DNA from 2 places in the Kribbella sp. NPDC056951 genome. Region 1 is predicted to be linked to the other one. Evidence: riboswitches for the same ligand, from Rfam matches in the RefSeq annotation. Region 1 holds a riboswitch; the other holds the start of a gene.
What was found. A riboswitch is a leader RNA that binds a small molecule or an ion and turns the genes downstream of it on or off. The one in region 1 is predicted to bind glycine.

Region 2: another riboswitch for glycine. It lies ahead of ACFTSF_RS33380 (L-serine ammonia-lyase); the one in region 1 lies ahead of gcvP (aminomethyl-transferring glycine dehydrogenase).

The regions. Positions count from the first base shown of each region.
Region 1 is NZ_JBHUQZ010000009.1:151,867-157,010, reverse strand. It holds gene gcvP (aminomethyl-transferring glycine dehydrogenase) at 1-2,833, opposite strand, end outside; glycine riboswitch at 2,913-3,003, opposite strand; gene ACFTSF_RS30125 (MerR family transcriptional regulator) at 3,025-3,645, opposite strand; gene ACFTSF_RS30120 (bifunctional nuclease family protein) at 3,979-4,470, opposite strand; gene ACFTSF_RS30115 (MerR family transcriptional regulator) at 4,494-5,144, opposite strand, start outside; gene ACFTSF_RS30110 (FHA domain-containing protein) at 5,140-5,144, opposite strand, start outside.
Region 2 is NZ_JBHUQZ010000012.1:36,127-41,270, forward strand. It holds gene ACFTSF_RS33365 (helix-turn-helix domain-containing protein) at 1-711, shown strand, start outside; gene ACFTSF_RS33370 (alpha/beta fold hydrolase) at 716-2,131, opposite strand; gene ACFTSF_RS33375 (DUF3817 domain-containing protein) at 2,229-2,576, shown strand; glycine riboswitch at 2,574-2,668, shown strand; gene ACFTSF_RS33380 (L-serine ammonia-lyase) at 2,748-4,121, shown strand; gene ACFTSF_RS33385 (alpha/beta fold hydrolase) at 4,251-5,078, opposite strand; gene ACFTSF_RS33390 (hypothetical protein) at 5,140-5,144, opposite strand, start outside.

The DNA of each region.
Region 1 (5,144 bases):
CCGGGGACGGGCAGGAGCAGATCAGGTTGCGGTCGCCGTAGGCGCCGTCGATGCGGCGGACGGGGGGCCAGTACTTCGAGGCTCGGTCGACCGACTGTGGGAAGGCGGCCTCTTCACGGGTGTAGGCGTGTTCCCACTTGTCGTTGATGACCGAGGCTGCGGTGTGCGGGGCGTTGACCAGCGGGTTGTCGTCGGCCGGCCATTCGTTGGCGGCTACTCGGTCGATCTCGTGGCGGATGGCGATCATCGCGTCGCAGAAGCGGTCGAGCTCGACGAGGTCTTCGGATTCGGTGGGCTCGACCATCAGGGTGCCGGCGACCGGGAAGGACATGGTCGGGGCGTGGAAGCCGTAGTCGACCAGGCGCTTCGCGACATCGTCGACGGTGATACCCGTCTCCTTGGTCATCGGGCGCAGGTCGAGGATGCACTCGTGGGCGACGAGGCCGTTCTCGCCGGTGTAGAGGACCGGGAAGGCGCCCTCGAGGCGCTTGGCGACGTAGTTCGCGGTCAGTACGGCGGCCTTCGTGGCCGCGGTCAGACCTTCGCCACCCATCATCCGGATATACGCCCACGAGATCGCCAGCACACCGGCCGAGCCGAACGGCGCCGCACTGATCGGACCGACACCGGACTCGGGCCCGGCCTGGTCGAGCAGCGGGTGGTTCGGCAGGTACGGCGCGAGGTGCGCCGCGACCGCGACCGGGCCGACGCCCGGGCCACCGCCGCCGTGCGGGATGCAGAAGGTCTTGTGCAGGTTCAGGTGGCTCACGTCGCCGCCGAACTGGCCCGGCTTCGCGAGACCCAGCAACGCGTTCAGGTTCGCACCGTCGACGTACACCTGGCCGCCGGCCTCGTGAACGATCCGGCAGACCTCGGTGACGCTCTCCTCGTACACCCCGTGGGTGGACGGGTAGGTGATCATGATCGCGGCCAGCTTGTCCGCGTGCTCGGCGGCCTTGGCGCGCAGGTCGTCCAGGTCGATCGTGCCGTCGTCGTTGCCCTTGACAACAACAACCTTCATCCCGGCCATCACGGCCGACGCCGCGTTGGTGCCGTGCGCCGACGCCGGGATCAGGCAGACGTTGCGGTCCTCGTTGCCCTGGGCCCGGTGGTAGCCGCGGATCGCCAGCAGACCGGCGAGCTCACCCTGCGAACCCGCGTTCGGCTGGATGGACACCTTCGCGTACCCGGTGACCTCGGCCAGCCAGCGCTCCAGCTGACCGATCAGCTTCACGTACCCGGCGGCGTCCTCGATCGGCGCCAGCGGGTGCATATCGGCGAACTCGGGCCAGGTGACCGCTTCCATCTCGGTGGTCGCGTTCAGCTTCATCGTGCACGAGCCGAGCGGGATCATGCCGCGGTCGAGCGCGTAGTCCTTGTCGGACAGTTTGCGCAGGTAGCGCAGCATCGACGTCTCGGACTTGTGCGTGTTGAAGACCGGGTGCGTCAGGTACTCCGACGTCCGCGGTACGGCGATCTCGGGCGCGGCCAGCGTGTCGTCGTACTGGACGCCGAAGGACTGGCAGACCCGGGTCAGCGCGGCGACATCGGTCTTCTCGTCACAGGAGATGCCTACGTGGTCAGCGTCGACCTGGCGCAGCCAGATGCCGTTCTGCCGGGCGGCGTCGACGACGTCCGCGGCGGCACCGGGGACGCGGGCCAGCACGGTGTCGAAGAAGTCGCCGTGCACGACGTCGACACCACCGGCACGCAGCGACGCGGCCAGCTTGCCCGCGAAACCGTGCACGCGACCGGCGATCGCCTGCAGCCCATCCGGTCCGTGGTACACGGCGTACATGGACGCAACGACGGCCAGCAGGACCTGCGCCGTACAGATGTTGGAGGTCGCCTTCTCGCGACGGATGTGCTGCTCACGCGTCTGCAGCGCGAGCCGGTACGCCGGGGCGCCGTCGGCGTCGACCGAGACACCGACCAGCCGACCGGGCAGCGACCGCTCGAGTCCGGCGCGGACCGACATGAAGCCGGCGTGCGGACCGCCGTAGAAGAGCGGTACGCCGAAGCGCTGCGAAGAGCCGATGACGATATCGGCGCCGGCCTCCCCCGGTGCCTCGAGCAACGTCAGCGCGAGCAGGTCGGAGGCGACCGCGACCAGCGTCTCGCGCTCGTGCGCGGCGGCGATCAGCGGCTTGAGGTCACGGACAGCACCGCCGGAACCCGGGTACTGCACCAGGAAGCCGAAGAAGTCGCCCTCGGGCAGACCGACGGTGGTGTCGGCGACGACGACCTCGATGCCCAGCGCCTCGGCGCGGGTCTCGACGACCGCGATCGTCTGTGCGAAGCAGTCGGAGTCGACCAGGAAGCGGTTCGACTTTGCCCCCTTGATCGACGACTGCCGGTTCGAGCGGTGGGCCAGCGTCATCGCCTCGGCGGCCGCGGTGCCCTCGTCGAGCAGCGACGCGTTGGCGGTCGGCAGACCGGTCAGGTCGGACACGACGGTCTGGAAGTTCAGGAGCGCTTCAAGCCGACCTTGCGAGATCTCCGGCTGGTACGGCGTGTAGGCCGTGTACCAGGCCGGGTTCTCGACCAGGCGGCGGACGATCACCGACGGCGTGAAGGTGCCGTAGTAGCCCTGCCCGATCATCGAGGTCGCGACGTTGTTGCGGGCCGCGAGCTGGCGCAACTCGGTCAGCGCGTCGACCTCGGAGGCCGGCTCCGGGAGGCGCAGCGGTTCGGTGGACCGGATCGAGGCCGGTACGGCGGCATCCGCGAGCGCGTCGACGTCGGCGTACCCGAGGAGTTCGACCATCCGCGCGACCTCGTCGGGGCGGGGCCCGATGTGCCGGTCGGCGAAGATTGCAGAGATTTCGGTCATCGAAAGAGGCTCCGTTGCTTGCAGTAGCTTCCGGGTGGCCTCCCCCTCTGTCACGCACGAGTGCACGCTTCAGAGTTGCCTGACGCACCCGGTCCATGGGCCTGAGAGGTTCCGGGGAGGAATTGCCCCTTCGGCGCCCGGTGTGAACGGGTCTCTCCCGAGTGCGGTGAACAGCTACAGAGCAGAGTACCTCAGCCGGCTGCGCGGGCCCGGCGGCGGGCAGCCAGCTCGTCGCTGGCGTGGGACTCGTCCTCGCCCTCGCCGTGACCGTCGGCACGCTCGGTGGGCAGCTCGGACAGCGACCCCTCGACCTCGCGCCAGACACCGCCGAGGGCGATCCCGAACACTCCCTGGCCACCGGCCAGCAGGTCGATCACTTCGTCCGGCGAGGTGCACATGTAGACCGACGCGCCGTCACTCATCAGCGTGATCTGGGTCAGGTCGTCGATCCCGCGCTTGCTCAGGTGGGCGATCGCGGTCCGGATCTGCTGCAGCGAGATCCCGGCGTCGAGCAGCCGCTTGATCACCTTCAGCAACAAGACGTCACGGAAACCGTACAACCGCTGGGTGCCGGAGCCGGTCGCCGGGCGCACCGACGGGGAGACCAGGCCGGTCCGCGCCCAGTAGTCGAGCTGGCGGTAGGTGATCCCGGCCGCAGCGCAGGCCGTCGGCCCACGGAACCCGACATCCTCCGGCATCGGCCGCAGGTCGTCGTCGAACAGCAGACCCTGAACGCCGGCAGTGGCGGCCGCCTCGGCGCGTGCTTCGGACGTCGACTGCGCCGTCAGATCCGTGTCGCCGGTGCGTGTCACGCCTGAGCCTCCCTGGATACCGACTGGAACGAGCCATCTCCGTGGAGTAACAGTTCCCCACGACTCCTTCACGGTAAGCCGCCGACCTGGGAGGGTCAACGACAACCGCTCCGAGCGGCTAGCGTGTCGCGACTCCCAGACGAATCGTTACCTTCCCGGTCTTGAGGGTCAGGGGGTGTCGCGTGGTCCCGCGCCGTAGCGAGCATGTGCTCGGTGCGGTAGCTCGGTGTGCTGGGGCGAAGGGGTAGATGCGGAGCATCTTTCGCTTTGCACCAGTGCGGCGAGATGCCGTGCCGAGTGCAGCGCAGTAGGCGTGGGGCCGCGTGACACCCCCTAACTCTTGTCGAAGTCTTCCGGGGTGACCTGGTCGAGGAACTCGCGGAAGCGCTCGACCTCCTCTTCCTCCTGCACCTCGTCGGCCTCGGTCTCACTCTCCGGGACCGGGATCCCGGCCTCGGCGAGGATCTCCTCGGTGCAGAACACCGGCGTACCGGTGCGCAGCGCGATCGCGATCGAGTCCGACGGGCGGGCCGAGATCTCGGTCTTGTCGTCGAAGACCAGGATCGCCTCGAACACCCCGTCGGTCAGGTTCACGATCCGGACCTGACTCAGCGTGTGCCCGAGCACCCGGATCGTCTCCGCGAACAGATCGTGCGTCAGCGGCCGCGGTGGCTCCATCCCCTGCTGGGCGAAAGCGATCGCACTCGCCTCGGCCGCACCGATCCAGATCGGCAGGTACCGCTCGCCGCCGACCTCCCGGAGCAGCACGATGGGCTGACTCGAGGGCATCTCGACCCGGACTCCGACTACGTCGACTTCGCGCACACCTTCAGCCTACTCCGCGGTGGTCAGTGCGGCAGCCGGGATCTCACCAGTGCCGTGTGCAACCGCACAGTGAGGGCTGCCAACTCTTGGGTTTGGTCGGTACGGCGGGGGCCGGTGACCTGCTCGATGAGTCCTACCTCGCGGTCGGCCGCGGTGCGGAACGGGCGCAGGTGGCGCGGTTCGATGCCGTACGTCGCCAGTTCGGCGGCGACTTGGGCGACGACGATCGCGTCGCCGCCGTAATGCTTGCCCTCGGCCACGATCAGGCCGTGACTCTCCAGCTCGGCGAGCAACGCCGTACTGACTCCGGCGGCCGCGCAGAGCTCCGCCTTGGTCAGCCGCAGATCGGTGCCGGTGGCACCGAAGTCGTCGGCGGCCGGCCCGGAGGCCGGCGTACTGGGGGCGATCGGCGGTCCACCGGCCGCCGGGCGCAGACCGCGGTCGATCGCACCGAGGTGCTCCTTGATGACCTTCAGCGGCAGGTACTGGTCACGTTGCGCGGTCAGCACGTAGCGCAGCCGCTCCACATCACCCGCGCTGAACTTGCGGTAGCCCGACGCGGTGCGCGCCGGTGTCACCAGCCCCTCGGCCTCGAGGAACCTGATCTTGGAGATGGTGACATCGGTGAACTCGGCCTGCAGGATCTGCAGGACCTCGCCGATCGAGAGCTCAGG
Region 2 (5,144 bases), on a different contig from region 1:
CTCGCCTCGGTTCCTGAGTTGACCCAGTGGCTCGAGCAGGCCGGTGCAGTCGACCGACTCGAGCAGATGGTTGCTGCCACCGAGGCGGCGCTGAACGACACCGACAGCTGGCCAGAGTTCATGCGGGCCGAGAGCTTTGCGGCGATGCAGCAGCGGGTCCAGGAGCGGGAGGCTGTCGCGAGAACGCAGCGGTCGTTCTTGTCGGCTCTGGTGCCTGGCTTGCTGCAAACGGCCGAGTACGCGCGTCTTGTCTTCATTGCGTCCGATCTCACGGGCACACAGGACTATGCGGCTGCTGTTCAACGGCGGATCGACCGGCAGCAGATCCTGTATGAGCAGGGGCACTCGTTCGAATTCATCCTCACCGAGGCGGCATTGCGCTGGCGTCCCGGTCCGAAGCAGGTGCTGATCGCCCAGCTCGACCGGATCGCGAGCCTTGCCACGCTCAGCAATGTCTCCATCGGCGTGCTGCCACTGAATGCCGAGACTCGGGCGATTCCGTGGCACGGCTTCACGCTGAACGAAGACGTCGATGACGAGAACCCGTACGTTCAGGTCGAGACGATCCACGCCTACCTGACTGTCAGTCGGCCCGACGACGTCGAGCTGTACCGCAGGCAGTTCGCCGTACTGAAGAAGGCGGCTCGCACCGGACAGCAGTTCTCCGATTTTCTCAACAACCTTCGGAGCGAGCTGCTGTCCGGCGACTGATCCACTACCCAACCGGCGGTACGGCGGCGCACGTCGTACCGGGCTTGGGGACGTTGCGGTTGATCAGGTAGTTGTCGATGGTGTCGGTCATGCACGGGCTCTTGTTGTAGCTGCCGTGGCCCCAGCCTTCGTAGGTGAGCAGGACGCCGTCGCGGCCTAGCTGGCGTTGGACGTTCTGAGCCATCGAGTACGCCGTGGCTGGGTCGTGGCGGGCGTTGGAGAGCAGGATCGGCGTCTTCAGGTGGTCGACGTCGAGGCGGTGTTGCGGGTTGTTCGCCTTGGGGGCGCCCAGGCAGAGCGAGATGGCCATGAACTGACCGGGGTACGGCATGTCCGGGTTGTTGCGAGCGAGCCGCGCCAGCAGGCCGGCGTACTCGGGGTAGGTGCCGACACGCAGGTTCCAGTCCTGGCAGAACGGGACGAGGGTGTTGGCGACGAGTTCTGTGGTCGGCGGTGGCGGGGTCGGGATGACGCCCTTCTGGAGAGTGGTGGCGAGTGCGTTCCACTGCGGGCCGTAGAGCATCCGGAACACCGCGAACGAAGCCATGAACGGGTTGTCCGATTGCTTCCGGAGCTCGGCCCAGCGGGCGCGGACGTCCTGGCCATGCAGGGCGCACGTCGTCGTGCGGTCGCACCAGTCGACGAACTCGTCGAACGAGTCCTGGACCGATGCGGCCTGCGGATCGAGGAACTGGCGTGGCGTCGCGAGACTGTGGTCGAGCACGCTCTCCAGGACCATCGCACGCACGCGCTGCGGGTAGGTCTCGGCGTACTGCGCTCCGAGCGGGGTGCCGTATGAGCTGCCGTGGAAGGTGATCTGCCGCTCACCGAGTGCCCGGCGAATCGCGTCGACGTCGCGCACGGTCTGCCACGTGTCGACGTGGTCGTAGAGCGGACCGGTGTGCTTACGACAGTCATCGGCGAGTCGGCGGTTGTAGTCGATCAGCGCGTCGAACTCGGCCTGGTCGCGGACGAGCGGTGACGGCATCGCGGCGTACAGGCTGCTCGTGCACTTGATCGGGTTGCTGCGCGCGATCCCGCGCGGATCGAAGCTGACGATGTCGAAGCGGTCCTGCAGTTCCGGGCTGAACCGGCTGATCCCGGTCTTGATCCGGTCGACGCCGGAGTCACCCGGGCCGCCCGGACCGAACACCAGTACGCCGACGCGCTCGGCCGGTTGTTTCGCCGTCCGGCGGGCGATCTCGAGGTTGAAGGTCGGGCCGCTCGGGTTCCGCCAGTCGACGGGGAGCTTCAAGGTGGCGCACTCCGAGCCCTCGACCACGGCCGGGTCGTCCTTGCCCTCCGGCTTGCAGTCGGTCCACTGTGTCGCGGCCGACGCCGGGAGTACGGCGAGACCGGCCGCGGTGACGGTCAGGACCACACCCCACGCGGTGGTCCTGACAAGTTGTCCTGGTTTCATGACCCGATCCTTCGGCAATCGCTTGCTGCCGCACATCGGGGAGCAGCCCTTAGACCACCCCGGGGCGGGCTTGGGGGACTTGTTAGGGTCGGGCGCGATGACACACTCACGGTGGTTCCGGGCAGTGGCGATCACCGAGGCGATCTCGTGGACCGGCCTGTTGATCGGCATGCTGTTCAAGTACGTGCTGTCCGACAACGAGATCGGGGTGAAGATCTTCGGCCCGATCCACGGCGGCATCTTCGTCGCGTACGTCGTGACCGTGCTGCTCGTCCGCGGCCCGCTGCGCTGGTCGTGGCCGGTCACCCTGGCCGCGCTGGCCGCGAGTGTTCCGCCGCTGTTCACCTGGTTCTTCGAGATCTGGGCAGTGCGGACCGGCCGGATTGACGGCAGCCAGCAGGCCGCCGTACCGTCGCGTCCGGAAGCTAACTCAACAGCCGCATGAACCCGTGCGGGAGAGACCCGGGCCAGTGAGCCGGGCGCCGTAGGAGCAACTCTCCCCAAGAATCTCTCAGGCACCTTCACCGCACGGGCGAGGCACCTCTGAAAGGCAGCAGCCCAACAGAGTGGGGAGGACACCACTCTCGGTCAACGACGACCGGAAGGGACCTCCAGCATGGCGATCAGTGTCTTCGACCTGTTCAGTATCGGGATCGGCCCGTCGAGCTCACATACCGTGGGACCGATGCGTGCGGCCCGCACGTTCGTGCTCGGCCTGCAGGACGCCGGTCTGTTGACCGCGACGGCCCGGGTCGAATCGCAGCTGTTCGGCTCGCTCGGTGCGACCGGGCACGGCCACGGCAGTAACAAGGCGGTGCTGCTCGGCCTCGAGGGTGAAGACCCCGAGACCGTTGCCACGCACTCCGTCGACGCTCGGGTCGAGACGATCCGCGAGCTCGGCCGGCTGCGGCTGGCCGGGACCCACCAGATCGCGTTCGACGAGAACACCGACCTGATCATGCATCGCCGCAAAGCCCTTCCGTACCACCCGAACGGGATGACCTTCCTGGCCCGCGGGGCGGACGGCGCCGTACTGCGGGAGCGCACGTACTACTCGGTCGGCGGCGGTTTCGTGGTCGACGAGAACGCCGCGGCCGGCGACCGGATCGTGCCGGACAGCACGGTCCTGAAGTACCCGTTCCTGACCGGTGCCGAGCTGCTGGATCGTTGCCGCGAGTCCGGGTTGTCGATCGGCGACGTGATGCTCGCCAACGAGCTGGCTTGGCGGACCGAGGACGAGATCCACAGCGGCCTGCTCAAGATCTGGCAGGTCATGCAGGACTGCGTCAAGGAGGGCTGCGAGACCGAGGGCGTCCTGCCCGGCGGCCTGAAGGTCCCGCGCCGGGCGCACGCCCTGCACGACAAACTGACCCGCGACCCGTGGTCGGTCGACCCGCTGAAGGTGATGGACTGGGTCAACCTGTTCGCCCTCGCCGTCAACGAGCAGAACGCCTCCGGCGGCCGCATCGTCACCGCCCCGACAAATGGTGCCGCGGGCATCATTCCCGCCGTACTGCACTACTACCGGCGGTTCATCCCCGGCGCGAACGACGACGGCGCCGTACGGTTCCTGCTGGTCGCCGCGGCAATCGGCGTTCTGTACAAGGAGAACGCCTCAATCTCCGGCGCCGAGGTCGGCTGCCAGGGCGAAGTCGGCTCCGCCTGCTCAATGGCCGCAGCCGGCCTGTGCGAACTCCTCGGCGGCACCCCCGAACAGGTCGAGAACGCAGCCGAGATCGCCATGGAACACAACCTGGGCCTGACCTGCGACCCGGTCGGCGGCCTCGTCCAGATCCCCTGCATCGAACGCAACGCCATGGCCGCGGTCAAGGCCATCAACGCCGCCCGGATGGCAATGCACGGCGACGGCGTCCACGTAGTCACCCTCGACAAGGTCATCAAAACCATGCGCGAAACCGGCGCCGACATGAAGATCAAGTACAAGGAGACCTCCCGAGGCGGCCTAGCCGTCAACGTCATCGAGTGCTGAGCATCCTCCTAAGCACAGGACGTATACGGCAATCAGACGTCGCCACCACGCCCGCCGTCAGCAGTCCGGGGGCCCAGCAGACGTATACGTCCTGTCCGACGGAGGATCTACCTCCTGTCGTTGTGCAGGTCAGGCCTGCGTGGTTTCCAGGATGGTGCCGGCTACCAGGGCTGGGGCGTCGTTCATGGGGACGTGGCCGCAGTTGAGGAGGGGGATCATCCGGGCTTGGGGGAGTTGGAGGTGGGCTCGGGCGGCTTGGATCGGGAGGAGGATTCGGTCGTGGGTGCCCCAGGCGATGGTGACGGGGACGTCGGGGACGTCGCCTTCGAAGGTGGTGCCGCGGCGGGCGTGGGTAAGGACGCGGTCGAAGGCTACGCAGTCGCGGAGGGCGCGGGATTCGGCGACTACTGCTTCGGGGGCGCGCAGCGCCGGGCGGTGGTAGATGGTGCCGGTGAGGACGCGGCGGCCGGCGGGGGTGCGGGACAGGCGCTGGACGGTGGGTTCCGGCGTACGACGGGCGATGCGGCGGAGGTTGGTGAGTACGCCGACCGCCCAGCGGTTCTCGCGGGGTGACCAGAAGCCGGCCGGGGAGAGCGCGGTGACCGTGCGGGCCAGGCCGAGTTGGCCGAGGCGGAGGGAGACCAGGCCGCCGAGGGAGTTGCCGACGACGTGCGGCTGGTCGAGGTCGAGGGCCTTGCAGAGGGCATCGACGGTGTAGGCGAAGCTGTCGAGCTCGTTCGGAACACCCAGCGGTACGTCGGGGGATTCGCCGAAACCGGGGAAGTCGAGGGCGATCACGTCGTGGTGTTCCGCGAGCTGGTCGACGATCGGGTCGAAGGCCTGCCAGTGGTGGCCGATGCCGTGCAGCAGCACGAGCGGGTCGCCCGAGCCCTTGCGGTAGTAGGCGACCTCGACCCCAGGAACCCCGGCCACGGTGACGCTCGCGGTTGCACTCATGACCTCATCGTGACCCCGGTACGGCGTTCTGTCATCGTGACATGGTCGATGTCACATAACCTCAGT